Regions from separate parts of the Rossellomorea sp. LJF3 genome, predicted to be linked through region 3. Evidence: riboswitches for the same ligand, from Rfam matches in the RefSeq annotation. Region 3 holds a riboswitch; each other region holds the start of a gene.
What was found. Region 3 has a riboswitch for thiamine pyrophosphate ahead of V8G47_RS03515 (ABC transporter substrate-binding protein). Riboswitches for the same ligand answer to the same signal wherever they lie in the genome.
Positions count from the first base shown of each region.

Region 1: another riboswitch for thiamine pyrophosphate. It lies ahead of tenA (thiaminase II); the one in region 3 lies ahead of V8G47_RS03515 (ABC transporter substrate-binding protein).
Region 2: another riboswitch for thiamine pyrophosphate. It lies ahead of thiT (energy-coupled thiamine transporter ThiT); the one in region 3 lies ahead of V8G47_RS03515 (ABC transporter substrate-binding protein).

Region 1 covers NZ_JBANLY010000001.1:285,102-295,714, forward strand. The annotation lists gene V8G47_RS01475 (thiazole synthase) at 1-67, opposite strand, end outside; gene thiS (sulfur carrier protein ThiS) at 69-272, opposite strand; gene thiO (glycine oxidase ThiO) at 277-1,374, opposite strand; gene V8G47_RS01490 (thiamine phosphate synthase) at 1,358-1,999, opposite strand; gene V8G47_RS01495 (energy-coupling factor transporter transmembrane component T family protein) at 1,989-2,792, opposite strand; gene V8G47_RS01500 (ABC transporter ATP-binding protein) at 2,789-4,216, opposite strand; gene V8G47_RS01505 (ECF transporter S component) at 4,231-4,809, opposite strand; gene tenA (thiaminase II) at 4,802-5,509, opposite strand; TPP riboswitch at 5,628-5,735, opposite strand; gene V8G47_RS01515 (response regulator transcription factor) at 6,003-6,602, opposite strand; gene V8G47_RS01520 (sensor histidine kinase) at 6,599-7,735, opposite strand; gene V8G47_RS01525 (hypothetical protein) at 7,860-8,057, opposite strand; gene V8G47_RS01530 (DUF6509 family protein) at 8,278-8,559, opposite strand; gene V8G47_RS01535 (hypothetical protein) at 8,733-9,041, shown strand; gene V8G47_RS01540 (phosphatidate cytidylyltransferase) at 9,089-10,003, opposite strand; gene V8G47_RS01545 (hypothetical protein) at 10,101-10,613, shown strand, end outside.
Region 2 covers NZ_JBANLY010000028.1:21,122-31,734, reverse strand. The annotation lists gene V8G47_RS18850 (ABC transporter ATP-binding protein) at 1-524, opposite strand, end outside; gene V8G47_RS18845 (mechanosensitive ion channel) at 720-2,288, opposite strand; gene V8G47_RS18840 (threonine/serine exporter family protein) at 2,484-2,939, opposite strand; gene V8G47_RS18835 (threonine/serine exporter family protein) at 2,963-3,724, opposite strand; gene thiT (energy-coupled thiamine transporter ThiT) at 3,882-4,478, opposite strand; TPP riboswitch at 4,550-4,648, opposite strand; gene V8G47_RS18825 (hypothetical protein) at 4,717-5,016, opposite strand; gene V8G47_RS18820 (thioredoxin family protein) at 5,278-5,604, opposite strand; gene V8G47_RS18815 (histidine phosphatase family protein) at 5,649-6,191, opposite strand; gene V8G47_RS18810 (ZIP family metal transporter) at 6,271-7,086, opposite strand; gene V8G47_RS18805 (hypothetical protein) at 7,309-8,931, opposite strand; gene V8G47_RS18800 (ABC transporter ATP-binding protein) at 8,934-9,719, opposite strand; gene V8G47_RS18795 (GntR family transcriptional regulator) at 10,372-10,613, shown strand, end outside.
Region 3 covers NZ_JBANLY010000002.1:199,328-209,940, forward strand. The annotation lists gene V8G47_RS03470 (NAD(P)H oxidoreductase) at 1-357, opposite strand, end outside; gene V8G47_RS03475 (dicarboxylate/amino acid:cation symporter) at 576-1,820, opposite strand; gene V8G47_RS03480 (phosphatase) at 2,193-2,621, shown strand; gene splB (spore photoproduct lyase) at 2,668-3,696, opposite strand; gene V8G47_RS03490 (transcriptional regulator SplA domain-containing protein) at 3,708-3,953, opposite strand; gene V8G47_RS03495 (TatD family hydrolase) at 4,092-4,871, opposite strand; gene V8G47_RS03500 (ABC transporter ATP-binding protein) at 4,864-5,601, opposite strand; gene V8G47_RS03505 (ABC transporter permease) at 5,603-6,364, opposite strand; gene V8G47_RS03510 (thiamine-binding protein) at 6,361-6,654, opposite strand; gene V8G47_RS03515 (ABC transporter substrate-binding protein) at 6,667-7,653, opposite strand; TPP riboswitch at 7,822-7,931, opposite strand; gene V8G47_RS03520 (phosphotransferase enzyme family protein) at 7,981-8,904, opposite strand; gene V8G47_RS03525 (aldo/keto reductase) at 8,991-9,893, shown strand; gene V8G47_RS03530 (Fur-regulated basic protein FbpA) at 9,945-10,130, opposite strand; gene V8G47_RS03535 (cation diffusion facilitator family transporter) at 10,267-10,613, opposite strand, start outside.

The DNA.
Region 1 (10,613 bases), on a different contig from region 3:
AATCAGGATACTTCCCTGTCCCTAACAATAATCTTGAATGAAATGTATAATTTCCGATTTTCAACATATCAACCGCCTCCTACAAATTGGACCAACTCAATGGTATCTCCATTTTCAACTGTTGCCTTTTCATGCTCGTATGCCCGTAATATAATGTGATTTTTTTCGACCATGATTGTACGATTCTTCAATTTATAATGGTGTATAAGATCGTCTATCGTCTTGACTGTGTCTGGCACGGTCACCAGCTGTCCATTAATCCTTAATTCCACTTTCTCAACTCCCCATGTGTGAATGTAGTAATGGATTCTCTTTGCCTTCCATCAGGTCTGCCATCATGACTCCCGTTATGGGGGCAAGGAGGATGCCATTCCGGTAGTGGCCCGTTGCAATGGAAAGCCCTTCAAAGCTTTCGCTTCTTCCGATGACAGGCAGTCCTCCTTTTGTTTGAGGCCGTATCCCTGACCAGGCTCTTTCCCAATCGGCATGGATCAGGTCTGGTAAAATGTCTGTAGCTTTCTGCATTAAACTCATCATTCCACTAACGGAAATGGTTTCATCAAAGGTGTGCGCATATTCTGTTGCTCCTATTAAAAATCGGCCACCCACCTTTGGGACAATGTAGCAGCCCTCGGTGAAAATGGTCCTCTCCACCAATTTCCTGGAGTATTTCACCGAAAAGCATTCACCTTTAACTGGAAAAGAGTGAAGTGTCAAGCCGACTCTCTCCAGTAGTGATTGACTCCACGCACCGCCTGCAACGATGATTTCAGATGCATAATAGGGGCCGATCGATGTTTGGACTCCCACTATCCTGCTTCCTTCAACAATAAAGTCATGGACTTCCGTATACTCCTTGATATCAGCCCCTAACCTGACTGAGGCGAGCCCCATCGCTTCTGTCAGCTTTGGTGCCGAGACGTTCCCATCCCGGGGAATGAACAAACCGCCTTTCGTATGGTTAGAGAGTTGAGGTTCGAAGGCTGATAGTTTTAGAGGAGAGAGCCATTCAACCCCTTCATCCTGATCCATTTTCGAAGCAGCTCTTATTAAATTCTGGGCCTCTTCCTCTTTCCTTGCCAGTTTGATCATTCCATTTTCCATATACTCTATATCCATACCGGTTAGTTCTTTTAATTCCTGTGCAAGGGCAGGGTACATATTCCTGCTTTTCTGCGCCAGGCGATAGAGGGGGCTTCCCCCATTGAGCTCCGTATGGACCCCTAGCATCCCCGCTGCAGCTTTTGAGGCTCTGGATGCCAATTGTTCCTTCTCAATCAGCAATCCCTTTTTTCCTCTTTTGGAAAGCTGGTACAGAATCGAGCAGCCGATTACACCTCCCCCTACGATCACCACATCATATGCTTTCGCCAAGCTGTTTCACCTCCTTTTGGATCGCCATATAATAAGCCCGTGCTGCTTCAAGGGGATCTTCTGAAAGAAAGATTCCTGATAATACCGCGATACCTTTTGCCCCGGTTCTCAAAATGGCCTCAACCCGTTTGGGCGTAATACCCCCGATGGCGATAATGGGAAGGGGAATGTTCAAAACGATGTCTTCCAAATTGATAATCCCTGTGCCTTGCTTCCCTGGTTTCGACGTTGTTTCATAGATATTCCCATATAGGAGAAAATCGGCTCCTTCGTCACATGCCCAAAGTGCTTCTTGCATGCTGTGCACCGATGAACCGACCTTCAAAGATGGAAAACGTTCCTTCACAAGAGCAACAGGAGCACTATGCTGCGAAAGCTGGACTCCTCTCACATGTTTCATCCAAGCGATGTCTGCACGATCATGGATACACAGCTTTCTTAACGGAATACCAGCAGCTGTTAATTCATCAACGGTTTCAATCAACTCCACAGCTGTCCAGGTTTTTTCGCGGATATGAAGCATATCGATATAGGGGTGAATGGTTTTCGATATTTTGACCAATACTTCCCTTGATTGCTGACCAGTGGAAATGACATGTAGCCGCCTTCTCTTTTCAATTTCCATAGCGAACATCTCCCGTCGGAAATAATGGTAGATAAATAGAAAGAATGTAACTCAAGGAAGCCATGAGTAGGATGCTCCCCATAAAATAGCTATCAAATTTCGAAAATCCGACTTTGTAGAAATAAGTTCTTTCCCCATCACCATCAAAGCCTTTCGTATCCATGGCAACTGCAATTCTGTGAGCCCTCCTGATACTTTGTGCCAGCAAGGGAATGGAATAAGACTGTATAGTATGGAAAAGTTTCGTATAGCCCGTTCGTTCACGGGTGCCCCTGACTTTCAGTGCATTCCGAATGGTAGTGAATTCTTCCATCATGATGGGGATCAGCCTTATCCCGGCCATAAAACTATAAGCGTACTTCGGCTTAAGGCCCAATTGCTGCATAAGTGAATAAAACAGGAGGACTGGTCTCGTCGTCAGAGCAAACATTAGGCCTAAAACAGCGAATAGGAATGCCCTTAAACCAATGTGAACCCCCCTATAAAAACTTTCCTCTGTCACATGGATCATCCCCCAGGTAAACCACGTCGTCTCTCCTTTCCCAAACATAATCATCGAAGATGCCGTAGAGAGAAAGACAAGGAAAAAAGGCAGGGCCATCAGCATCACTAACCTCTTTGAATATCCAGAGAATGACCACAATAAAAGGAAAGCGAACAAGGTCAAATACACGAGCCAGTTCAGGTAATGGACGAATAGTAAAAATAGAAAAAGCGCAACCATTACGATCAATTTCATACTCGGGTTAATGTGATGAAGCCAGGTGTGTTTATGATCGATTTCCATGTTCATAATGCTTCACTCCTCGCTGCTTCTCGATCCTCATCCTGAACCACTCTTCCTTCTTCAACGGTCCATATCCTGGTTGCTAAGTGCTGGATGATTCTAACATCGTGAGTCACCATCAAGAGGGTGACTCCTTCACTCTGTAACTCAAGAAGCATTTCGAGCAATTCAAAAGTATTATGAGCGTCCTGTCCGAAGGTTGGTTCATCCAATAACAGAATCTCCTTACTGGGAACGATGGAAGCTGCAACACTCAGTCTGCGTTTTTGACCCACGGATAACGAATAAGGATGATTTTTCTTATATGGACGAAGGTTGAATCGCTGGAGTAGCTCATAAACCTTTCTATCTATGCTTTCTTCGCTCGAATCCTTTAGTCGGTAACCATAGGCCACTTCGTCAAAAACGGAATGGGTGACAAACTGTAATTCGGGATTTTGAAAAACGAAGGCACACTCTTGTGAAATTTTTTCCCCTTTCATCTGTACCCCGTTTAATTCGTACGTCCCGCTAGTACGGTTGAATTTCATTAAGCTGTGCAGTAACGTTGATTTCCCTGCACCATTCCTTCCTGTAACAGCAATCCATTCCCCTTTACGGATCACGGCATAGGGCAGGTGAATCTTCTCTTTCTTTTGAATATAGCCTTTAAAATCCTCCATTCTTGCAATCACAGGTCCGAATGAGGGACGCTCCCTCATCTGACTGGATGCCAGATATTCCTCCCATGCGCCCGGGTACCAGACTCCCAAGTTCTTCAACGTACCTTTGTAATGGTTCAGGATCCACTCTTTCGCTCCATCAGCCCTGATGGTTCCATCGGCATCGAAAAGAATGATTCGATCGATCATGTCAAGAACGTGATCAAGTTTATGCTCAACGATCACCAGGGTTTTATCTAAACCGATTTCTTTGATTGTCTTCCAGACAGACTTTGTACTTTCCTCATCCAATAGTGAAGTCGGTTCGTCCAGGAACAAGGTATCGGGTCTCAGGGCAAGCGCAGAAGCAATGGCCAATTTCTGCTTCATGCCTCCTGATAATGTTGAGATTTTCGTATGGGGATCCTCAAGTTCCAGTCCCACCTCCGAGAGCAGCCGTTGTATTTCCTCTTTCATCTCTTCACGGGGCATCCGTAAATTCTCTAGCACAAAGGCTAATTCTTCATCCACAAATGGCATACAAAATTGCGAGTCCGGATCTTGGAATACATAGCCATAAGAATCAGATACCTCCAATTTTGCAGCCCTCGTGGGAACATCCACGGAGCGGGGGATCACTCCGGATAAAACATGTAAAAGTGTTGACTTCCCGCATCCTGATGGACCCAATAGCAATACTTTCTCCCCTTCATTGATTGACAGACTGATATCATTAAACATCCGTTTCCCTGTTCCGGGATAGGTGAGTCGAAGGTTTTCGACATGCATAAGCATCACCCCCTTTACTGGTTCAATACATCGTAATCATCCTGACTTGCACGTCTGACCAGACTTGTGACTCCGGTTTTATCGAGAGCCCTGACCAAATAAAATGATCCTGCACCTGCGATGACAATCGATCCGAGTAATCTTGCAAAGATAAACAATGACAGATTCCAAAGGACTAAATCCCCCATATACCCTTTCATGTAATCCATGAAGATGGAGCCCCATGCAGAACCGAACGCAGCAAAACAGATAATCGAAAGATCATAGCGTCTGTATTTCGTCAGGAGGAAAACCAACTCTGCCATTAACCCTTGAATGATTCCGAATAAAAGGACCTCGAGTCCCCATTCAGAGCCCATGAGAAACTCTCCTGAAGAAGCGGCGATTTCGGCTAAAAGGGCGACGCCGGGTTTACGGATGATCAAGAATGCTACTGTGGCCGCCATGAACCACATTCCATAGATGAGTTGATCTGCATGCAACCCGATCGGCTTCAACAGGTTATAAAATGGACCCCAAAGCTTATAAATGACCCCGAACATGATGGAAATGACCACCGTCACTAAAATATCGGTCAGTTTTAATTTAGACATGGTGTCCACTCATTTCTTTCCCGACATCCAGTGCATTCTGAAACGGCCATTTTTCAAGGGTGTAAGCCATCTCCCAAAACTGCCATTCATAGATGCTGCTCATAATGAAATTTTCTTTCATTCTCTTTTTATCAAATGAGGTCATGGTTTCTGCCAATTCATCAAGACGATTGATTTGTTCCTCCACTAACTCTTTGAACCATTCCCCGCCGTATGCCTCAATCCATTCCTGATACACCGGTTGTTCCGGCGTGCATGATTTCAAGCGTTCCCCGATCTCATAATAGAGCCAGTAACATGGGAGGATTGCCGCCAGGATATCAGCTAAGCCTCCATATCTTGCGGAACGATACATATGGGACGTATAAGCGTACGCTGTAGGAGCCGGTTTGAAATTCATTTTATCTTCATCCGTGATCCCTAATCGTTTAGAGAAATTTTCATGAAGAGAAAGCTCTGCTTCATTTGTTCCTACAGAGTGGGATGCCATTCGTGAGGTGGTATGTAAGTCCAATGCTTTTGCAGCGCCAAGTGCCTGCACTTTCGAGAAATGTGAAAGGTAATAGGCATCTTGCAAGAGGTAGTACTTGAACTTCTCGATGGGGAGAGTCCCATCCCCGATCCCTTTGACGAAAGGATGATCGAAGCTTGCGTCCCAAATGTCGTTGACTTCGTTTCGTAACACTGTTGAAAATGTCATGATTTCCTGCTCCTTTTCCAGACGACCCGAAATGGGCAACAAAAAAAGCCACTTTCCATTATGCATACAGCATACAGAAAGTGGCTTGAGATCAGAATGATAGAATTATATTCTTTGCGACCGTCAAACACCACTTCCCTACGCTGGTCTCAACCAGATCAGGTTCAAAGGGTCTTAAAGTCACACTTTAATCTCAGCCTTTTCGAAGGCACCCCTAGTGGATCGTCTTATGAAATTTTGTTTTCGATGCTATCGTATCATGATTCATTGAGTTGTCAACATAAAAATACAATATCATGATTCTTAATCCGTTTCCAAATGGCTGTCGGATTCAATGGCAGCAAAAGGTGGAGCAGGATAAATGTTATGACATATTTTTTTATTAAAAATTTTGTAGGTTCGTTTCTACATCCCGATCAAATCCGAATAAACATTCAATTTCATGCAAAATCATTAAAGAGGGACGGACCTTTTCGAAGGTCCGCCCCTCTTATTATTTAAACCATCCCTTTTCTTTGGAATGTGTGATGGCTTCGATTCGGTTTTTCACTTCCAGCTTGTCGAGTATGGTGGAGATATAGTTCCTTACAGTACCTGTTTTAAGCTTTAGTTCATCGGCGATTTCCTTTGTGTTCTTCCCGTCGGCAACGAGCTCGAGTACTTCTTTTTCACGGTCTGTGAGGGGATTTTCTTCGCTGTAGACGTCATCCATCAGCTCCGGTGCATAGATACGCTTACCATCCATCACTAGCCGGATTGAATTCGCCAGTTCCTCACTGGGACTGTCCTTCAACAAATACCCTTTCACTCCACCCTTTAAAGCCCGCTGAAAGTAGCCTGATCTGGCAAAGGTTGTGAGGATGATCACCTTACAATCTTCACCTTTTAATTCCTCTGCCGCTTCAAGTCCCGTCTTTTCAGGCATTTCTATATCCATGATACAAATATCCGGCTTCAGTTCATGAACGAGGGAAATGGCTTCTTCTCCATTGCCAGCTTTTCCAACCACTTCCATATCATCCTCAAGGCTAAGTAGAGACCCCAATGCGCCCAACAGCATCCGCTGATCTTCCGCAATCACAATTCGAATCATTCCATTCCCTCCCTGTCTGTCTGCTTGATTACTTTCGGAACCCGCATAATCAAGGTGGTACCATCCACCGAAACAATATCAAGGCTTCCGTTGACAAATTCCAACCGTTCTCTCATCCCGATCAGGCCGCTGCCTTTGGACTCTGTGTAAACACTCCCGATTCCCACACCATCATCCTTCACCACAATGGTCATCTCTTTATCCGATTCTTCAATGATCAGTTCACAGGTGGATGCCTTGCTGTGTTTCACCACATTGGTCACGGCTTCTTTCAAGCACATGCTTAAGATGTTTTCCAAAAAGAGTGATGTTTGAGGAAGGGGGGTGTCATCAGTCATGCGGAATTCAATCTCAGCTGCCTTCAGAAGCTGCTTGATCCTGACGAGTTCATCTTTCAATCGAATCCCCCTCATCTGGGAGACCATCGTCCTGACCTCACTTAATGCTGTTCTTGCCGTTTGCTGGACGTCCTGCAATTCACTTCTGGCCTGCTCCGGATCCTTGTACACCAATTTTCTCGCAAGATCACTTTTCAGTCCGATCAATGAAAGCTTTTGACCAAGTGTATCGTGAAGATCCCTGGCAATTCTCTGACGCTCTTCCTGTTTGACAAGGTCCGAAATCCGCTTATTAGCATCCTCCAATTGGTCTTCCAGCTGAACCTGTTTATTCCGATTATAAATATTGAACGGAAGCAGGATGACGCTGATCCAGATAATCAAAATAAAAGGAAATTGGGAAAGGAACAATTCATCCTGTAGCACGAAATTATAATTGATCGATGCCGTCGTCAGGACAAGATGAATGATGTAAAGGGTCAAAAATGCAACCCGGTTCTTTATATTCCCGTTATAGTAAGCAATGTAAAAGGCAAAATAAATAAAATTAAACTGGATGGTCATGGTGATGGAAATCGCAATCAATATCGATGTCCATAAATAAACCGGCCAATCCTTCGAGATAAAAGCAAAACGTAAAGAAATAAAAAATGTAACGGTTAAGAAAATCCCTACCGCAATTTCAATCGTAGAAGAAGACTGAAAGATAAAGTAAAATGGCAGAATGCTGATAATGCTCCATATGTAAGGAGAAATACCTGACCCTCTTTGAATGTTGCTTAATTTTTTCGGCATTTGCACGTTGAATACCTCTTTTGTTTTCAATGTATTGAATATGTCTCCTATATTATGACATACATGACCCTGATTTTCACATGTTGCCTGTGAGAATTTATTTATCACCAGGGGTGACTGAATACTAGTATTTCCGGTTTTGAATTCTTTTTTGCTTCTCCATGACCTCATAGGATTTGTGAATGATGTCTGTTAAGACGTCACCTTTATAAACTCTTCCAATTTTTGTATTCTTCTGATAGTATTCTACAATTTCATCCAATTTCTCGGACGTTTCTTTATCAACCCTTACATTAAGTTGCATTCTTCCTTGATCTGACAAGGTTCGCCCTCCTATTCTATCAATATGATATCAACTGCTAGCACTTTGTTATCACTATTATATCAGCCGCTATTACTCATATATATAGTTAAGTCGTCTTATTTTTTACCGTTTTATTACATATTGATTTTTTTGATCACTCATACCAAAACCGGGTTTAGCTAAAAAAGCGTCATCTCGATTTATTGATCAATAAATCGGGATGACGCTCTTTTTCAATTTATCCGATATGTTCCTGGCAGTATGCGAGGATGAGGTTCTCTTCCTCTTCTTCAAGTTCAAAGTCCAGGAATGATTCGGTGTTTTTTTCGATGATTGTGTATTGGACGATCCTTGCTCCATTTTCGTCCCGGACAAAGATGGTTTTTATATAGATACCCTGTTCGGAATACAGTTCATCGTCTTCGGGTACTTCAACATCAAATATTACATCATAACGATCCCCGCTTAATATACCTGTTGGGTCTTTAAGTTCTTCCACATGATGACTAGTAATATTCATTTATCTATCTTCCTTTCAATATCAAACAAGTTTCTGCTTATCCTTCTATTATACACGTTCTTTCACCCTTTTAAAAATGTATTCCCTAACTGACCCGGAATGGATTTGAATAGGCTTCCTTCACAAACTTCGCTATAATAATGGTAGATCTACTGTTTAAGGAGAGATTTGAAGTGAACTCTAAAGAAATGCAGGAAAGAATCATTCAAAATTACCAGAAGGACGAGCATATGATGATCCTTGTATTCGCACAATGGTGTGTGAATCACGATCTCGATCCCGCTGAACTTTATCAAAGGGCCTATCCCCAACAAGGAGATAATCCTGCCCTGCAGCAAGGAATCGACTTGACCGTTTCTAAAGAAGAATCCGATGAAATTCCAGACACTACTATACTAGGCGTCCTATCCCTATTCGGAAATGATGACCTGGCTCATGTCGTTACAGAAGAAATCAATAAACGGACAAAAGAAAAACGATAAATATACATAGAGGGACGGACCTTGTTAGAGGTCCGTCCCTCTATTTTTCACATAAAATCAAAGTAATAGCGAATGATGTGAAAGAAGATCGGCGAAGTATAAGCGAGGCTGTCGACACGATTGAGGTAGCTCTCTTTTAACGCAGCTGCTCTTTCTTGATTACCGATGAGAAGGTCACGCTTCAATACGGATATTGTTAAGCTTCCCACAAACCCACTGATGCTGATGATGAGTCCTGACAGAATACCAAATCGAATGTCAAGGGGGGTTAAATATGAGTACAAGAAATACGAAACCCAAGTTGTAACGACCATGGCCGACAGAAACCCTTCCCAAGTAATATAAGGATTGGAAGTCGGAACCACCTTTTTCTTCCCTATGTACATGGAGACAACAAATTGAACGATATCGCTCACCTGGGTTAGCACGACCAGGAAAAGAACAAGATTAGCACCATATTCAGGGCTCGCAATCTGGTAATATGCGAGATGACTTAAACCAAACACCATCAGCATAATCCCCCATTGAGTAGAGCTGACAGAGCGCAGGAATCCCAGTGTCCCTTTTCCTAAAAGCCGGGGCAGGGGCAGCAGTAGAAATACGTAAACGGGAATAAATACAATGAACATGCCATACCATCCTATATAGATCCAGTAAAACTGAATCGGGATCGATACATAAGCCCATAAGAAAATCCGCCTGTCGGCTTTCCTTGTTTTCATCATGGAGAAATACTCTTTGAGGGAAAAGAAACATAGAACCATTAACGAAACCATGGATATAATGGGATTAAATAAAGTGGCCAAACAAAATACCACGAACATCCCCCACCATGTTTTCACTCTTAGGGAAATCCCTGAGAAATCTTTTCCCCTTTGGTTTCTTTTAATCTGTAAAAACAAGAAGTTGACAACGACCAATCCTATAAAAATAATAAATAAAGTCCAAATGGCCGAATCCATTTTCATCCCCCTCTTCAAATGACCGTATTCAAACGGTGCATTTATTGTATAATTAAGCATATGGGAAATTCTACTACTTTAAAAGAGGGAATGAGCTATGGAGAGTAAATATATTTTTATTTTACTGACAGATACGGGAACCCTGTTTACAAAGTCCATCAAAAAGTACACGAAAGCCCCATACAATCATGCGTCCATTTCCTTCGACCGTGAACTGACTGAGTTATACAGCTTTGGTCGGAAACATCCTAACAACCCCATAAATGGCGGTTTTGTCAAAGAGGACATCTTTCAGGGAACGTACAGCAAATACCCTCATACCACTTGCGTGATTTATCAATTGGAGGTAACGGATAGGGATATTGTAAAAATGAAGCGGGTATTAAACGTTTTTAAAAGGAGCCGCAAAAAATTCCTCTATAATATCCTCGGGGTGTTCGGTGTATCCATGAATGAACCGGTCGAATTCAGCAACTCCTACTTCTGTTCCCAGTTCGTAGCAGAAATTCTTCAACGTTCCGGTATCAAACTGTGGGATAAGCTGCCTGCGCTAATCACTCCGGAAGATTTCAGAAAGCACCCCCATTTCCACCTGGTCTATGAAGGAAAA
Region 2 (10,613 bases), on a different contig from region 3:
TCGAGCCTGGATTGAACTTTTTCGAACAGACTCCACCCGCGTTTCAACACCCAAAACAGGAACAGCCATAACACCGGAATCACAACGATCAGAATAAGCGCAAGCCGGGCATTGACGATCAGGGCCATGAGGGTGGAACCCACTACCAATAATGGAGCCCTGAGCATGATCCTGAGGCTCATGAAGATCGTGTTCTGGAGCTGCCTGACATCATTCGTCATTCTCGTGATGAGAGAAGAGGCCGGAAGCTTATTAAAACTGGCAAACGAAAACGACTGAACTTTCCTATACAGGCTTTCCCGCACATCATATCCGAATCCCTGACTCGTATGGGCAGCAAAAAATGAATTCGCCACACCTGAAAAGAAGGCAACGAGAGACATCCCGACCATGATGAATCCCCATTTCAACACGATGTCCAAGTCTTTATTCAGAATTCCTTCATCGATGATCCGCGCCATAAACAGCGGATTCAATAGTTCTACTGCAAGCTCTACCAGCATCAGACTCCAGGCAACGGCCATGGCAGCACGGTAAGGCTTTAAGAAACGTATGACCTTCAAACGAACACCCCTCTAAACAAATATCTGCCATTATTTATATGTATCATCATATCGTTTTTTTATGCAGGGTGGTAGTTGGAAGTGCCCTGCTGTCCAGGGGATTCACATAAAAAAACCGCATGATCCCATAGAGAGGGATCATGCGGCTTGTTCCTGTTATTGATTGAAAGGTGGAGTATCCGTACCTCCACGATTCGGTCTGTTCTTTTCTTCTTCAATTTTCCGATCCAGTTTAGAAAGATACTTTTGTGCAAAGTCCTTTCCACCCAGACCAAAGGCTAAACCGAAAGCCAATGCCAGTCCACCCAGAATCAACATGAACGCAATATTGACGATGGAATCAGCCACTTTTAATTGATCCAGGGCCATAAAGAAGCTTAGAGCAATGATTGCGTATTTCGTGATGGAAGGGAGCACTTGAAAATGATCACTCAGTACGTTGGATAGGATGCTCTTAACCAAGTTACCCAGGTACAATCCTGCGCCAAGAATGACGATGGCTGCTAACACATGTGGCACATAAGCTAATACACCCGTTGCCAGAGCGACCAGGAATTCCAAATGCACCATTTCAAGTGCTTCTACTACAAATAGGAAAACAATGATAACCTGAACGACTCTTCCTACAAGTCCTGATAGATTCATATAGGATGAACCCTTGGCTTCATATGGGTTCTTATTGACGTTTATACGTCCGATCCCCATATTTCGCAACAGGGAATTGAATCCTACCCTGTTCAGTAAACGTGCAACCAATGCGCCAACCCATCTACCAACCCAGATTCCTGCCAGAATGAGTACAATTGCAACCGCAATATTCGGAAGCATTACTAGGACCTGATTCAGCATGTGAATCGCCGGTTCTGAAATCCCTCGGATGTCCAGCTGATCCAGCGCAGAAATGGTGACCGGAATCATGATCAGGACGAATGCAATCGTCCCAATGACCGACGAAACCGTTGTTCCTTGAAAAAGTTTTCCGATGCCGAATCGATCAGCGACTCTCTCTGTGCCAATCGCCTTCAGGAAGTTCGTCACAATATCCCGCACGATCTTGGCAACAAACCAGCCAACAAGAAGAATGATAGCCGCTGCAAACAGCTTAGGTATAAACGCCAGGAAGCTTTGGAGCATTTCCGTGAAAGGTCCTGAAACCCCTGCAATGTTAAGAGCTGCCAACACCCCGGGTAAGAATACAAGAAGCACAAGGTAGAAGACAATTCTTGCCGCCGTGTAGACGTATCGATGTGCATCGTTTTCATCTTTCGCCAGCTTAGATCTTACCAGCGTGCTTTTAACGGCAGGTCTCATACCCAGTTTCTCAATCAACACCTTCAGGACAGAGGCAACGATCCATGCAAATAATAGAATAAGTGCCGCTTTTAAGACATTTGGAATCGCTGTCGCCATCGTACTCAACATACCGACTAAAGGTGAAGCAATAAAGTTCAAGTCAAGGATATTGAAGAAAGCGATAAATACAAACACCAGCAGAATAAAGTACACTATTTTACTAATGACTTTCTCCGATGTCCATTTCCGTTCCCCGGTCCTGCTGCCAAAATATAGATTATCATCGATCTTTATTCTTTTTAAGATTCCGTAAACGGCTTTTTCAATAGCCTTTGCTATAATCCAGCCGATCAATAACACCAATAAAGCTAATAACAGATCTGGAAGCTTACCTAAATACCCGTACCATTCTCGCGTGATCTCATTGTTCATTCGATGTTCTCCCTTCCATATATGGAAAATGTATAATGCTAATACTTATCTACCCAAAGAATTTTTTTCAAAACCAGACAAAAAAAGATAGTCTGATGCTCCAGTCGGCATCCTTAAGTAATAGAAGGGGAGAATCTGTTGAACGGAAGAGGTATTATCAAAAAAAAAGACCCCACAGAAGTAAGGTCCGTCCCTCTATCTCATCCTCCGGGCACTGGCGTTCAGGCGCGCATTCCGGATGACCTGGTTGATGACTTCCGAAAATATGAGCCCGATGGCAATGGAACCGGAGATCATAAAGGCTTTGGCTGCCAGGTTGATGGCGGCATTGTAATCATTTTGAACGAAATTTCTCATGGCATCGTACGCCAGCCCCCCGGGTACAAGGGGGATGATCCCGGCAACAGAGAAGATGATGACCGGTGTTTTGTACATTTTCGCAAACACCTGACTCACCACAGCCACGACAAAGGAGGCAAGTAACGTGGCAAGAACGGTGTCTGTTTCATTTAAACTCATCAATATGTAAATGATCCAGCCCAGCATCCCGACAATTCCGCATTTAAAAAGGGACTGCTTTGGAGCATTGAAGATAATCCCGAATGCAGCGGCGGAAATGAAGCTGGTCACTAATTGCTCGACGATGTGCATTCCCTTTTCACCCCAATCTCACTTTACGTTAATGTAAACACGACAGCAATGCCTGTACCAATGGCAAATGCCGTTAAAAAAGCTTCTGCGCCCTTCGAGAGGCCAGAAACGAGATGACCCGCCATCAAGTCCCGGACCGCATTGGTGATCAGGAGACCGGGAACAAGGGGCATCACGGATCCAATGATGATCTTATCCAATTCCTGTCCGATACCAAGCTTTACAAATCCGTATGACACCATACCGATGATGAAGGATGCAAGAAACTCCGCGAAGAACTTTATCGGGACGAGGCGGTGTAAATAAATCAGGCTCGTAAACCCGATGCCTCCCGTGATCAGAGCAGGAATGAAGTCCTTCCACATCCCCTGGAACATGATGAGAAAACAACCGCTTGCAATCGAAGCCGCTGCCACTTGAATCAGGAAGGAATAAGATAGATCCGACTGATCCAGCTTCTCAAGGGCATTGTATGCTTCTTCAAGAGTCAGATGCCCTTTACTGATCTGCCTTGAGATACTGTTCACGAGGGTCACTTTCTCAAGATCCGTAGACCTCTCATTAATTCGGATGAGCTTCGTTTTGGTCGGTTCTGAGGTTTCAATCGAGAAGATGATCCCAGTGGGGGTCACATAGCTATGCGATTCCGATATCCCATAAGAAGCGGCAATGCGCATCATCGTGTCCTCGACACGATACGTCTCCGCCCCACTTTGCAGCATGATCTTCCCCGCCAGCAGGCTGACCTCCATAATGTCATATCTTCTTATCATTTTTGCTTCCATACGATCTCTCCACACGTACTATTTTTTGAATAGGTCTAGTTTATAGGAAAGCAGTGGTGTAAGCAATGAGAAACGGGAGGGATTTTAGGTGGATTTCATTCTTCCCCGGTCCTCGATAGAAAAAACCGACCCCATTAAAGGATCGGTTGATAAGATTTCACGAGGCCTTTCGGCTGATTTCGTGTTGATGCGACTGCACTTTGATCAATCTTGGTGCGATATTTGCTATGAATGCCAGCACGATGGTGCATAAAAATGCCGATCCCAACATGGTGATCCCATTTACTATAAGAGAAAATAGCAGTGGGGACATCTCATCCGGTGCATACTCGGCAAAGAACACGAATCCGGCAATGAAATGCCAGAAATAACGGGCAAGGCTCCCTGCGAATGTTGCAATCACTACCCAGAAGACCACTTTGGACCGTTGGCCGCTTCCCAGTGCGCCCTGAATTTTCCCGGCAAAAACCCCGGCAAAACCGATAAAAGCAAAAGCGATGAAATACTCAATCGCCATTTGGACCGGGGTCGCAATCCAGGCATCCCCGAGGGCAATCTGCAGGATCCCCCATAAAAAGCCCCCTATCAGTCCGGCTCTCAAGCCTCTTCGATAAGATAATAGAAAAATCGGAACCATGGCAATCGAAATCGAGATACTCGGTGATAGCTTAATAGAAGGCAGCAAATCGAGGATGACCGCAAAAGCAGCCATCAATGAAGCTTCAAGCAATACGACAAGTCGAGTGTTTTTCATAAAAAAATCCTCCTTATGTGATAAAACGAAACCATAAGGAGGGAGAATGAAACAATCGAAATAAGCACTATACTGCCTATTTTCCACATCCCTACGCTAGTCCTAACTAACAGGTTCAGAGGGTCAGAACAGATTGTTCACTCTCAGCTTTCGCTCCCCTTGTGGTACCGTTTATAAAGTTGTTAAGGTTTATTATACATGAAGAATGATAATTTAAAAGAATGATAGGAACTTTTTCTTAAGGTGTCTCTCTCAGAGGATCATGAAGGATGATGACGGGCATTGACTTAGGGGTTACCATGAATCCATATACTTTTCCATCTTTGTCCTTATACGCTACAGAATAATCTCCGAACTGGGGTGAGAATTCGACGTTCTGATATTCAAGGTCAAGGTCCTGGTATTTCAAGCTAACATAAAGATTGGTGGCGATTCTTGCCGTCAGATGTTGTACAGTGGAAATCCGGTTGGCTACTATTATGAGTATGATTGCGAAACAGAGTAACATGACTTTCTTTGTCCTGGACAATCTGATCATTCAACAAGCCCCCTTTCATTTCTCATAACTACTATACTCTTATACTCTCTATTATATACCTATTCACTGAACCATGACAAAAGAGCTACTTCAATGAGATGTGTCAAAATACCCATTTTCAGCAGCCCTTTTAAAGGTTTATATAGAATTCAAATACAACCTACCATTTATAATGACCACTGATATTTATCCTACTAAACAACTGTTTAACCTATCCAGGCCAGTCCAGTTAACGTTTCCACTTACTAATCAAACGTTTGTTTAGTTGTCTAACATCTCAGTAAGACGGGAGAATTGCCTGTGGAGTTCGTCGATTGGAACGAAGCGTGCTTTTCTGAACATCTCTTTGCCGTCTACAAATACGATGATGACGGGCACGGTGAAGATGGAAAATTCCCCTGCTATTTCCGGGATTTCTTCTGCATCGGCATGGATGGAATTCACAGATTTGAAATCCTTCAACATCTCTTCCACCTGTGGCAGGAGTGCGTGACATACAGAACAACCGGGCCTTGATATGTATAGCAGTACCAGCTTCTCAGCTTCCAGCTTTTCATGGAGTGCTTTTAGTGAATGGACCTCTTCCATTTGACTGTCCCCCTTCTCCGATTATTGTATTGATGGGTATTTGATCACCTTGTCCCTTCTTGATATACATACACCTTCCCGTTGGACGGTCTCCTGAACGACGGTCCGGTAAATCCCCGCTTTCGTAATTCTTTCCTCATAAATATCATGATTCCGCCATGACCTACGATGAGCACATCCTTCCCTTCATGGACGACCCGATCGACCACCACACGGATCCTCTCTTCGATTTCCCGCTTGCTTTCAGGCTGAGACCGGTGGTTGAACCACCAGGCGAGCCTGATGAATGCCATATGAAGAAAGAGCGGCATTTTCTTGTCAGTCCGGAATATGGGAGATAATCTGATTTCCCTCAGTTCCTTTAGAAAGGTGATTTCTCCTTCATAAACCGCTTCAGCCGTTATTTGTGCCCTAGATAAATCACTGGAGTAGCAGCCTTCCCAATCAATATCTTTAAGATCAACTTCATTGCCCTCTACGTCCGAGGCATCATACTCTTCCACCCACTTCATCAGCTCATCACTCGTTACATATGAAGCCGGGTAGCCCCTCGTTACTTTAAAGTGCCTTATGAGACCAATCTTCATACACATCCCCTCCCCCTTCTATTATACTGGTTTATGGAAGAGAAAAGGCATGCGCTTTGGGCGCATGCCTTCTTTTCGATCAGCCCAGGGAAACGTCCAGAATCATCATCACGACGAAACCGAGCATCAGTCCCAATGTAGCCAAGTCCGTACTTCCTGAAGATTGTGACTCAGGAATCAGTTCTTCGACGACGACGAATATCATCGCTCCTGCTGCGAAAGCAAGGGCATAAGGCAGGAGGGGCTGCACCATCAGGACTGCAGCAGCACCGATCACAGCGGCTATCGGTTCTACGATGGCTGATAGCTGACCGTAATGGAAGGATTTCAAACGGGACATCCCCTCTCCCCTTAGCGGGATGGAAAGAGCGGCCCCTTCAGGCATATTCTGGATCCCGATTCCGATTGCAAGGCCAATGGCCCCCACTAACGTTGCATCCCCGAGGCCGAGCGAGGCAGCACCGAAGGCAACACCGATGGCAAGACCTTCCGGAATATTATGAAGGGTGATCGCAAGGAATAATAAGGTCGATTTCTTGAATTTAGTTGGAGGTCCTTCCGCATCTTCCGATTCATTCCCCAAATGTAAATGCGGTACGACAAAGTCTAAAAGTCTAATAAAAACGCCACCAAGTAAAAAACCGATGGCAGGTGCAAGCCATGGGATCTGACCGTTTTGCTCACTGAATTCTATTGAAGGCGCAAGCAGTGACCAAAACGATGCTGCTATCATGACTCCTGCGGCAAACCCGAGCATCATATTCAACGTATGCTTTTCAATTTTCGTAAAGAAAAACACCGTGGCTGCTCCAAGGGCCGTCAGCCCCCATGTCACCAGACCGCCGAATAGTGCCTGCATCGTGGGGTTAAATCCACTTAACCAGTCTATGAACATACGAACCACTCTCCTCCGATCAAACATCTAGAATACTACCATCTTGCATCAAGGAAACTTTCTTTGTCAAAGGAAATGTCATACTACCTATTTACCAGAGCCCATCATTTTTCTATGTATATGTCATTCGCTTCAAATGGTGTATGTATCGTTTATACTTCCCATCCTTACCTAAGGGCTATACAAAAAAACGCCCCTGCCTCCAAGACAGGAACGTACTTCCTATTCGCCCCTTATGGCTGTTTTCCATAAAATAAGGTTCAGGACGAATAGAAGGATGAGGTAGCCCGGAATACCGAATGGAATCTGCAGGGCCAGGTAATGAAGGCCAAAGAACACCCCTACGATGAGATAGAACGGCAGCACCTTCCAGCTGTCACTTTGCTGGACACCTTCGAAACTTTCTGTAAATGGCAGTGTCCCCCTCATTAAGCTCAGACAGATGACGGTGAATATACAGGCACTGATAAATACGATGATGATTTCAGGGATCACCCGGTACCCAAACAGGATGATGAAGACAATGCTTATGATGGCATATAGCGGAAGGAATAGTTTCATAAGGAATGCCTTCAATGTCCCTTTGTAGATAGCCGCCCTGCCTGAGACAGGCGCTACTTTATATATCCAGGATCCCTTGTATTTCCCTGAATAACTGAGCATCATCACGACTGTCGGTATAACGATGAAGCTCGAATAGATCGATAGGTACATGCTTGAAGTCAGGAGATCTTCCCTTGTCCCATCCATCAATCCATTGAAGATGAAAATGAACGGCATGATGATGGCAAACCCAAGGGCGGGATACACCTTCAGCTTAAATTCCCTTTCATTTTTCATCATATAATGGGCGAACCGGTAAAATGCACGCTCTTCATTCGACTTGGCGAGTACCTTCATGAGTCCATCCCCGAACCGGAAACGGGCTTTCTTCTTCTTACCGCCATGGGAGGATAATTTCTGAAGGTTCTTCTCAAAGGTCGGCAACGCCTTCACATAAACGATAAGAGCGAGGAAAGGAACCAGTACAGCCATAAATGAGAGAATCAGGATCATGGTCTCGTGATTGCCGTTCAGGAACCATTCAAACGGAGCCCCGAACCAGATGGGTGGCAGAAAGATATTCCACCAATCCGGTGTGAACGAAATCGTTAAATCCACAAACTCAAAGGAACGCGCCACAACCTGATATCCCACTGCAAGTCCGATGGATAATCCGATCTGTACATAGTTGATGATGTCCTTCAGTTTTTCCCCATCGAAGTATTGCAGGATGAAATAGTAGAGCATGGCCGTAAACACAACGATGAAGATATTCATCAGGATGATTCCTGCCAGGAAAATAAAAAAGAAGGAAAGACCCTGATTGATCAAGCCCACGACTAGTGGAATGGCGGTCAGGGAGCCTGTCAGGAAAAACAGATAAATAAACACGTGAAGCGTTTTAGCCAGGCTGATGGTTTTCCTTTCAACAGGCTTGGTAAAGAGAATCGTATGATCCCGGATGTCCAGTATGACGACTGAGAAATCTGAAATCATTGATGTCATGACGATGAAAATGAGCACGGTAAAGGTGATGCTCATCTGAAAAATATATTGATCTCCCATTACAATGAAAGGGATGACGAATAATCCAAACAGCGCATACACCCAGAGGGATTTAATAAAACGGTTTTCATCCTTCCCTTTCTTCCTGCCTTGCTGCTGGAATATCGTAGGCACACGTCTTTGATCCATTGTCAGCTTGACTTGAAGGATTCTTCTCAACAACCGGTAATCGAATCCAAGCCTCCTAAACAATCCTTGAAACCAATCCAGAAACAAAAGTGTACGAAATTCCTTCATCCCTACACCTCTTGCACAACAGAAACAATTTCCGCTGCCGTTTCTTTATGCTCATTGAATCCGGTTAATTGGTTGAAGATTTCCTCAAGGGATCCTTCCATATTCTGATTCTTTAAATCTTCAAAACTGCCATCCGCCACGATTTGTCCGTTATGCAACAGAACGATCCGGTTGCTGATCTTTTCCACCACGTCCATGATGTGAGAGGAGTAGAAGATGGTTTTCCCCTCAGCGGCAAGCTGGGCGAGAAGCTCTTTAAAAATCATGACCGAGTTGGCATCCAATCCATTGATGGGCTCATCCAAAAATAATACATCGGGATTATGTAATAAACTCGAGATGATCAGAATCTTCTGCTTCATCCCTTTTGAATAAGAGGCTATCCTTGACTCATACACTTCTGAAAGTCCAAACAACCGGGTGAGTTTTTCCGCTTTCTCCCCCGCCTTTTTTTGTTCCATTCCATATAGTTCCCCCATGAATGTGAGGTACTCTTCTGCCGTGAGGTTATCATAAAGATCCGCCATCTCAGGCACATAGCCGATCCGTTTCTTATATTCTACAGAACTATGGGATATATCTTCACCGAAGAGCGTCACCTGGCCCGAGTACCCTTCTTCAAGGCCGAGGATGATCTTGACCGTCGTACTTTTCCCGGCACCATTCGGACCGATATAGCCGATGATCTGTCCTTCATACACATCCAGCCGGACACCCTTCAACACTTCCTTACTGCCAAAATTCTTCTTCAAATCCCTGATCGACAAAACCGGTTCACGTCCGTCCATAACAATCCCCTTTTTTCTTTAGATATGCCTATATGCTAACATAAATTCCATTTTATGGTCGTGAGTTCGAGTGATAAATAATATTTATCGATAATGAATAGTGGATTTTCCCCTTCCCATGGGCTTCGCTTCAGTTTCTATCCATCCAATTTTAGCTATAAGGCACGGATTGTATATTGTGGCTAATCACTATTTATTCACAAAAAGTTATTTCTGAAAGTCCATTGTGATTGGTATCACCTTTAAAAGTTAGTGCCGGGAAAGTTGATTGGAGTGGAAGGATGCTCGACTCCTGCGGGAATAGCTGGAAAGTCCGAAAAGCGGAAGCGGCTTGCTCAGCCCCGACAAGCATAAGATGAATGGGCCGGGAAGGCGTTCTTTGCCTTCTTGGACCATTTAACTTATGACCTCGAGGGGTTAGCCGCTGGAGCTGGACAGGTGAGACCCCGCAGGCGCAGCCGAGGAGGCTCACCGCCAGCCCCGCGGAAAGCGAGCATCCTGGAATGGAAATCAACTACCATTCCCTCCTAAAACATTACAACAAACTATTTGAAAATATTTTCATTTCCCCCTTCCCAAACTGGCAGAACTTGTTATATACTTTAACTGTATTAAGACACGTAGTACACTACATACAGTCGGGAGGGTGGATATGTTTGAGCTTGATTTAAGAAGTCGTAAACCCATCTATGAACAATTAGTCGAAAAGCTAAAAGAATTAATCATTAATGAAGTGCTGAAGCCGGATGAACAATTGCCTTCCGTTCGTGCCCTGGCACAGCAGCTGACCATAAATCCAAACACAATCCAAAAAGCCTACAGGGAACTCGAATCTCAAAGATTCATTTATTCTGTGAAAGGACGGGGTAGCTTTGTTAATCCTTCAAGTCACAT
Region 3 (10,613 bases):
CCAAAGAACCTTCTGAGGATTGACCTGAGTGAATGCCGGATATGTGAAGACTCGATCAATATACCCTTTCATAATGGCTGGTAAACCATACCACCAAATCGGGAACACAAAGATCAGGGCGTCATACCGCTTTAATTTCTTCCTTTCCTTCTCAACAATATGGGAGGGCCTCCCTTTCATAGGGTTATCCCACTCTTCTTCACCCTTTTCATCAAGCAGGGGATTAAATTCCTCCCTGTACAAATCTAAAATGGATGACTTATATTCTTTGTCATGCAGACCTTTCTGAATATGCTTTGTAATGGAAAAAGTGAGGGAATTCGTTCGCGGATGGGCAACAATCATCAGTACTTTCAAGAAAAACAACTCCTTAAATGGACTTCAGTGATCACTGTGCGGTTTTCACTATCCAGGATAACATACCCGATTTTTCACCAAGTCCGTCTCCAATATTCTGTCGGATCCGTATGGAGAAAATACTTATCCAATACGACCCGCTTCTTTTTACAAAAAAAAGATGAAATCGATTGATTTCACCTTTTTTTCTTGCAGCTTGACGATGAGTGAGCGAACGTTTATGATTCGCCCCTCTGGATCTTAATGGTCCGTTTTTTCTCTGATTCGGATACAAACAGGGCACATGCAGCATCCCCTGAGATGTTAATGGATGTACGGGCCATGTCCAATAGACGGTCTATCCCAAGGATCAAACCTATCCCTTCGACAGGAAGATTGACACTGCTTAAGACCATGGCCAGGAGGATCAACCCGACTCCCGGCACCCCCGCTGTACCGATACTGGCAAGTACAGCCGTAAGGACGACGGTCACCAGCTGTTCCATGGATAAATCCACATGGTATACCTGGGAGATGAACACAGTGGCCACCCCCTGCATGATGGCAGTACCATCCATGTTGATCGTGGCTCCCAGTGGCTGGACGAAGGAGCTTACCGATTTAGAGACCCCCAGTCGCTGCTGGGCAACGTCCATTGAAATCGGGAGGGTCGCATTACTGCTTGATGTACTGAATCCAACGCTCATGGCAGGACTGAAATTCTTGAAGAACCATATTGGGCTTTTCTTTGCAAGAAAGAGTATCGTTCCGCCATACGTAATAATTGCATGAACGAGTAAAGACGCCAATACGACTACGAAATAAAGCCACATCGCTTTCAGGGCACTGGAACCCTGACTGCCGATTGCCGAAGCGATCAATCCAAATGTTCCGTATGGAGCGAATTTCATCACAAGGGTCACGAGATACATCATCAGGTCGTTTCCTTGCTCCACAAGTTTCAGGATTCCTTTTGTCTTATCACCCAGTGCCGTTAATCCGAATCCTATGAAGATGGCAAACGCGATGATCTGGAGCATATTGCCTTCAGTCATGGCCGTTAAGGGATTTTTAGGGATGATGTTCATAAGTGTTTCGCCTACAGGCGGAGCCTCTTCTGTTTTAAAGCCCTCTGATTGGGAGGCGTCGATTCCTTCCACCAATCCCGGATCGATGATGTATGCCAGTGCCAAACCGATCACAATGGCGATACAGGTTGTCAATAGAAAATAAACGATCGTCTTCAATCCGATTCTTCCAAGCTTCTTCGGGTCCCCTAATCCTGCCGATCCAAGGACGATGGAAAGAAACACAATCGGCACGACAAGCATACTGATCAGGTTGAGGAAAATCTTTCCTAGAGGTGTAAACAGATAAGGATCTAATATATCGAATAAATCTTTTGCAAAAATGTTCAGGATCAATCCTACTACGGCCCCTAATATCAAGGCAGTAATAATCTTTGTTGTCAAATTAAATTTCATAGATGTACCTCCCTATAATCTTCCAATTAATATAAAGATATTACCCTTATATCGTTTTTATAAAACCAAAAATTTTTAGAACTTTTAATGAATGAATTTCTCTGTTGTCATCCCCCGGCTGCTTTGTTCGTCCCAGAACTTCATTCTCCTTCCCCCATTATACTGATTTTTTATAAAATGAAAGAAGGTTGACGGATATTCACATCGAATTTACTAGAATTCCGGTGTTGGATTTCATAATTTCAGGAAGTTCAATGAATCCATTCTACCAAGAAAGCCTTTCCAAAAATTTCTTTTCGCATTTCATGGATTATCTTTTACGTGATTGGGTAAATAGTAATAACAGCATGAAATAGAAAGGAACATACGATTATGAATAAAACAGTCTATTTTCTTTCAAGTAGTCAACAGCGCAGCTTGATGGCTGAGGGCTGGGCAGAGAAGCTCCAAGTGTCGGATTGGTCTTTTAAAAGTGCCGGATGGGTTGCTGATAGTCGTGAAGAATTCAGCGTCCTGGCAATGAAAGAATTATGTATCGATATCAGTTCATTTCCTCTTTCGCGCATTGAGATGAAGGAACTTGGTGAGGCCTCGGTTATCGTTGCGATTCAGGATACAGAATATGATGATAAGATCGAACTCCCCTCTGAATTAGAAGAAAAAGTCATTTATTGGAACTTACCGAATCCACGAAAACGTTCTGCGACATTGATTGAAGAATGGGTGCACTACCAGGAAATTTGTGACGAAATTGCTATGCGGGTTAAGGATTTGGAGCATTTACTCCCACAATTACATTAAGAGGACTGATTACAACGGAACGTTAAAAGTAGTCAGTCCCTTTTTTTTACGTAAAATACTCAAGCTTCGCTTTCGGAAAATGCTTCTCCATATAAGCATACAGATGATCCTTGATTTCCTGCTCTTCATCCTTCTGGTATATATACTTACCGATTCCGTATTTCCCCCATTTGTATCGACGTTCTTCTTCATTTAATTCAAGCTTCGTCATCGGATAATTCTTCTCGATCACCCTTTTAGCAGGCTTCGTAAAACGGTGCTGGATAAATTCGAATGTTAAATCCTTCTTTGCTTCTTCCGGAAGGTGGGCTTCGAGGTGTTCGAACATTTGCTTATATCCTTCCTGCCATCCTTCATGTATATAGATGGGAGCTACGATAAAGCCAAGTGGATACCCTGCCCTGGCGACCTTACCGGCTGCTTCCAACCTTTTATCCAGTGGGGATGTACCCGGTTCAAAATTCTTGATGACATAGTCTGCGTTGATGCTGAAGCGGAATCTTGTCTTCCCATTATGTTTCGCATCCAGCAAATGATCCACGTGATGAAATTTGGTGACGAAACGTAACTTACCATACTCCGATTCACCAAAATGTTCGATCGCACGCTTTAGCGTATGTGTGAGATGGTCCACACCGACGATATCAGAAGTACACGCTGCTTCAAAACGAGTGAATTCAGGCGCCCTTTCCTCAATATACCGATCTGCCGCTTCAAATATTTCATCTACATTCACATACGTGCGAATATAAGGTTTACTACCCATCGTGGTTTGAAGATAACAATAATGGCAGTGCCCCATACACCCTGTCGCAAACGGGATGGCATACTCAGCTGACGGCTTGGAGGTATCGAACTTCAGCGTTTTCCGAACCCCCACTACTAACGTTGATTTGGCGATCCTGTATTTTTGAAAATGATTATCCCCAGGCAGATTTCGAACCTGATTGTGGGAAGTGGTATAACGGATTTCCACATCCATCTTCTCAAACTTTTCCTTTAATTGCTTCCCTAATGGGTAATCCAGTGCATTGGGTTCAAAATAGACCAATTGAGGCACGAACGGTTTTACCATATTATCCCCTCCTAAAGGTCTCCAAATGATTGTGAATAGGCCTCTTCTGCTTCTGCTTCTGAAGAATAGACGGCTACTTCGTGCGTTAACGGATAATAGGTTTCATATAAAAATAATGCTAATTCGTCTGGGTTTTCCGGATCGTGCACAAAAGCTGCTTCCTGTATATTGGCTACACTTTGAGTATGGGGGTTACGGTAAATCACGTAAACAACATCTCCAGCTTGATACGGCGTATAGTGATCGTTCAATTCCATTTTTCTCACCTTTTCCTATCATTCATTACTTTCATTTTTTGTCAATCGAGATAGAAATATGATGGTAAAAGATGTTTAATTAGCAACAGCCCAAAAAGAAAACTCCCCCCACTTGACTAACCGCAGGAGAAGTTTGTTCTATAAACCATAAAATTCAGTTGTATTTTTGACCAATTGTTTATATACAGCTGCTTCTGTCATGCTTTTTAATTCGGCCACTTTTTCAATGGAGCGGTGCATCATGCCAGGATGAGTCATTCTTTCTTGAAAGACTCCTTCAAACCTCCAGGGACCGTCTGTTTCCACCATCAGCCCTTCGATCGGGTAGGCTCTGACCAGCTGTTGTATTTCCTTTTCATACAGGACATCAGGCGTAACAGAAACGAGGTAACCATTACGGATCATCCTTTCGATCGTTTCACTATCTCCCTTAAACCAATGAAAATGAGCTTTTGAAATGGAATGCTTCTCCAATAAATCGCAGATGATGGGAGCATGCTCATAAACTCCATGAAGGATGATGGGTTTATTCAGCCGATTCGATTCAATGATAAAGCGTTCCAACAGCTCTATGTAAGGAGCGAGGACCAGTGAGGGATCTTCTTTCATTTTGTAATAGGGCAGCCCGACTTCCCCGATTGCAACCAGATCTTTATGATTCTTACGAATGAAAGCTAAAAGTCCCTCCACCCCACTATCCGAAGGAAGCTCTTGTTCCGGATGATAACCAGCAGCTGCCTTTATCCGTCCGTCCCCTTTCGCAAATGCAAGGTTTTGTTTGGATGATTGAAGGTGAAAGGATACAGAGATGAGAGCCTCTACTGAGTAGAGATCGAGCTCCTTCAGGATTTTTTCTCGTTCTTCCTTTTTATATAAGTCCAGGTGAATATGAGCATCGATGAGAGATCGTTTACACATACTGAGATAATTCCTTAAAAATATCCGTTTTCCATTTCAGGAACTCTTCGGTTAGAAGGATTTCTTTGTCTCGCGGCCGCGGGAATGGTACGTTGAACTCCTTTTGCACGCGTGCCGGTCTGGTTGATAACACAATGATACGGTCCGACAGGAAGAGGGCTTCGTCGATATTATGAGTGACAAACAGGACCGAACTTAAGTCTTCTTCCCATATTGAAAGGAGCCACCTCTGCATATCCAATCGGGTAAATTCGTCAAGGGCAGAAAATGGTTCATCCAGGCATAAAAAGGATTGAGGGCTGACCAGTGCACGAATAAATGCGACACGTTGTTTCATCCCTCCTGAAAGATCTTCAGGGTAAGCGTCCTCATAGCCCTTCAAACCGGCGCGTTCAATCATCCCCATCGCCATTTCCTTATCCCTCTTTCCGTGCAACTCCTGACCAAGCATCACATTCTCGATCACCGTCCTCCACGGTAAGAGGGACGGACTTTGCGGCATATAGCTAATGGACCCTCTACGGCCATTGATCGACTCTCCATCGAGCTTTATATCTCCTGAATCGGGTGCAAATAATCCACCGATCACGTGAAATAACGTACTCTTTCCACTTCCTGAAGGACCAAGGATGGAAACGAATTCACCTTCCCCCACTTGAATGGAAAGATCATCGAGAATCAATTCACCATCAAAGGATTTGGACATATTTTGAATCGATAACGTCGTCATGTTATTTGTCCTCCTTTCGATTCCACTTCACCATGATTTTTTCTAATAGTACGATGAGTCCAAAAAACAGCAGGCTGAGGAGCATGATCATGAAAATGGCGACAAACACCCTGTCGGTCCTGAAGGAAGAGGATGCAAGTGTCATATAGACGCCAATTCCTTTTTGAGCTCCTAGCCACTCCGAAATGACCGCACCCATCACACTATAGGTTGCGGAAATTTTCAAACCGGAGAAGATAGAAGGCAGTGCATGGGGCCACTCCACTTTCCGGAAAATCTGTCCTTTGGTTGCACCGGACATTTTCATATAAAGAATATACTCTCCGTTTGTCTGCCTGAAACCATCCATCGCCGAAACCGCCACAGGAAAGAAACAAATCAAGGTAATGACGATGATTTTGGGCAGGAGTCCAAATCCGAACCAAATGACAAGGAGAGGGGCCAAGACAATAATGGGTATATTCTGAGACAGGATCATGAGGGGATAGATCGCTTCCCTTACCTTAGGGAGGAGATGCAGTACCACCGCTGTCCCGAGCCCGATTGAACAGCCAATCGCAAACCCTGCGATCGTCAGAAATGCCGTTGATGAGAAATGCCCTTTGAACTCAGACCACGAAGCGATTCCTTCTTCCCATATCTCTGAAGGCGATGGCATCAGCCAGGCTGGCACCTCAAAGAGTTTAATGGCCACTTCCCAAATGATGAATAAAAGGATGAGGACCAAGAAGGGTCTCCATCCTTTTGAAATCCAAGTCCTCATCCTTTATATTTCTCCGTTAAATCGTTCATTTCGATCCCATCCGGCTGGTACAATACTTTAATCTGGGAAATGACGTTTTTGCTTCCTATTTCAATCATCCGTTCATTCATCTGTTCAATCACCTTGAATAATTGTGACAGATCCCCCTCCATCGTCGTTTCCAAAGGATGGACTTCATATCGTACTCCCGATTTTTCAATGATTGCGATCGCTTCATCCACATACGGAATCACGTCTTCACCGTTCTTTGTCTTCGGGATAATTTGTATGCTTACAAGTGCGTTCCCCATTTTGTTCACCTCTTATTTTGGTAAGAATTCGTTTGTGAATGCTTTCTTGCTTTCGAGTTTCTTATCTAATAAACCATTTTCATACATCCATGACGCATAGTTCTCCCAGACTTCCAGTTTCTGCTCTCCCCATCGGTCAGCATCATCTTTATATTTGGGTGCGAGCCATTCCTGACTCTTCATGACTAATTCTTTATCAAGATCTGGAGCTGCATCTAATAGGATCTCCCCCGCCTCTTTCGGGTTGTCTATTGTGTATTGATACCCTTTGGAAGCAGCTGCCATGAATGACTTGACCGTTTCAGGATCTGAATCGATCATTTTTTCATTCGTTGTGAGGACTGGAGTGTAGTAATCCAGTTTATCGGAATAATCCTTAACATACATCATGTTCAACTCTTCACCGCGGAGTTCAGCTTCAATTCCTGTCCATCCATAATAGATCCAGGCGAAGTCTACGTCTCGGTTAACGGCAGTAAAGAAATCGGTGTCTCCCATGTTTATGAAATTCACTTTTTCCACATCCGCGTTTTCTTGCTTCATGATTGAATCCATAACGGCTTTTTCCACGGGTGATCCCCAGCCGCCATAGCTTTTCCCTTCGAAATCCTTTGGTTTTGTAATACCCTTACTCTTCGGGGAAGCAAACCCCGACGTATTATGTTGAATGATGGCAGCTATGGATACGATGGGTACATCTTGAACCCTCGCTTGAGTGACACCTTCCTGATATCCAACACCGAACTCGGCTTTCCCCGATGCAACGAGCTGATCGGCACCCGCTTCTCCGGGCAGGATGATGTCTACATCCAATCCCTGATCCTTGAAGTAGCCTTTTTCTTTCGCTACATATAATCCGGTGTGGTTGGTATTCGGTGTCCAGTCGAGTACGACACTTACTTTTTTAAGATTGTCCTTTTTCTCATCGGCTGCATCTTCTCCCCCGTTACAGGCGGATAAAAGAAGTACAGAGCAGATGAGGAACATCCATTTTTTCATGATGATTCCTCCTTCGATCTTTTGCGGTCGTAACGTTTCATTCCATTATTCTTCGCTTATTCTTGAGAATGAATGTAAACCAATGGCTGTTTGAGGCTTAAAGTCCGGGATACAATAAAAAAACGCCCCAAGCTTCAGCCGCGGGACGCATCGTTAAACAGGTTGTGTATCGTTTAAGAGTATGTTTCCTACGCTGGTATCAGCCAGTTCAGGTTCAAAGGGTCAGTATCTAAAGGATACAATCTCAACCGGCCACTCCGGTCCCCCTACACTTGGAATATGAAATTAAACGTTATCTTCCTCCCTACTTTGCCATAGAATGAAAGGTTATTCAAGCTTTTCCTTCTCATATTGAAAGACTCCATGGAATTGAGCGGATGCAAACAGCTCCTCGATGAAACCCATACACGAAGTACCAGCTTCTGAATATCCCTTATAATAAGTAAAAAAGGCATATTGCAGGAGAAAGAGTATGACTATTGATGGCAAGATTCTTTTCTCTCCTTCGGTCAAAAGGTCATGCCTTTCATAGCCTTTCATAAACGCCAGGATCCAATTAATAGAATGGTCCTTTTTCTCCACTTGGACCGCTTTGAGCATCCCTGCTAGGAAGTAGCCGATGTCAGTAATCCGGGGTGCCGTACGGATTCGTTCAAAATCAATGAGCCCGCTCACTTCCCACCCCTTCATCAAAATATTCCCCGGATTGTAGTCGCTATGAACGAATTGATGGGGCAAACACTCATAGACAGACCCCCACCCCTTCATCCTTGATAGGATCCCTTGCCCCCTTCTGCCGATCGACTCAGAGCCAAGCTCCTTCACCCATTCTCTTACATGCCTTTCAATCTCCCAGCCCTTCGCTTCATAATGGCACCGATATTCTTTAAGGATGAGATGCAGGGTTGCAAGGTATGCTCCTGCATTTGTCAGGGAGTCGGTAGAAAAATCCGTCAACGGCGCTCCTTCAAGTGCCTCATAAAGAGAATAGATTTGCTCTCCTTCTTTTACATATGGAAGTTGTGAGGAAGTTAATATAGGAGATTCAACGTTCAGGTGATGACTCATTAAATAAGAGGTTAGATAGAGCTCCTCCATTCGATTTTCAATGGAAGAATCCACTCTTCTTTTCAAATAGAAGGTCTTTCCTTCCGCCTTCACTTCCGTAACATAAGGATGAAGAAGAAGCGTTTTCATGGAAGTGGGATCCATTCCCCAATGACTAATAATATCCTGAAGAGGTTCAATCATTTCTATTTCCTTTCAATACATAGTAATATACATGTAGTATGACTATGAAAGAATATCTACATACCATATGAGGAGAGGTTTCACCTATGCAAAGAATACAAATGACAGAAGACTTATCATTCTCGAGGATCATTCATGGATTATGGAGACTATCAGATTGGAAGCAGTCCAAGGAAGATACGTTATCATTGATTCAACACAATATTGAAAACGGAATCACCACGTTTGACCATGCCGATATTTATGGTTCTTATACATGTGAAACCTTATTCGGTGAGGCGCTTGCCCTCCAACCATCATTACGGGAGAAAATGGAGATCGTAACAAAATGCGGCATTGTCCTCCCTTCTGACAATCGCCCGGAGCATAAGACGCATCACTACAACACCAGTAAAAAACATATTCTCACCTCGGTTGAACATTCTCTCCAACAATTAAAGACGGATTACATTGATCTATTGTTGATTCACAGGCCGGATCCTTTCATGAACGGCGAAGAGGTAGCTGAAGCCTTCACTCAATTAAAAGAAGAAGGGAAAGTCCGTCATTTTGGAGTATCCAACTTTAAAGGTCATCAGTGGAATATGCTTCAATCTTATTTGCCGTTTCCATTGATTACCAACCAAATTGAATTATCCGCCTATCACCTGGAAAACTTTGAAGACGGCACGTTAAACCTCTGTCAGGAAAAGCGTGTGGCTCCCATGGCCTGGTCACCACTTGCAGGCGGAGCGATCTTCAAGGGCGAAGATGAGAAAGCCGTCCGTCTTCAACATACATTAAAGAAAGTGCAGGAGGAAACTGGAGCTAAGGGGATCGACCAGGTTCTATATGCATGGCTGCTTAACCATCCGGCTAACATCATGCCAATCGTCGGTTCAGGTAAAAAAGAACGGATCCAACATGCAATCGACTCTCTTTCCATCCAATTGAACCATGATCAATGGTTTGAAATCCTGCAGACGTCCATGGGACATGATGTACCTTAAACGATAACCGCACATGAAAAAAGACGATCCTTTCTCTAAAGGGTCGTCTTTTTATTGAGCTATATCTCCACCAACATAATATTCAAGGTAAACATCCTGCAATTCATCCATTGAAAGTTCATAGAGCTGCTTACCGAACGATTTATAGACGCCGATCCTCAATAATTGTTGTATATAAAAGTCTTTTTTAAGTTCGGGTGTTTTGTTCTGTTCTGATTTCGTTTCTTGATGTAGCATGTTCATCCCTCCAGTTGAGGATATACCCCAATCATGGAGAGACATAAACATTCGTTTTCCATTTTACTTGAATCACCTTATAAAAAACCCCGTCACTGCAATCATGAGAGGGATACTGCATAATATTCCCAACTGATCATGTACAACTATGATGATGCCCTTCAAGCACGTTTTCCCCTTCAACTTGGATGGTAGAATGATGAATGTCAAACTCATGTTCAAGAAGGGCTGATAACTGTACTAAGATCCTATCCCGATTCACTTCATCCCCTACGACGACATGGCAGCTTAAAGCTTTAAAATCCGAAGTGATGGACCATACATGAAGATCATGGACTTCCATGACTCCCGGTACCTGAGACAGGCTCTTGGACACCTTTTCCATATCAACATCTCCCGGAGAACCTTCCATTAAGATATGAATGGAATCCTTCGTCACCCTCCATCCGGAGATGACAATAAGAATCGCTACGATGACAGAAG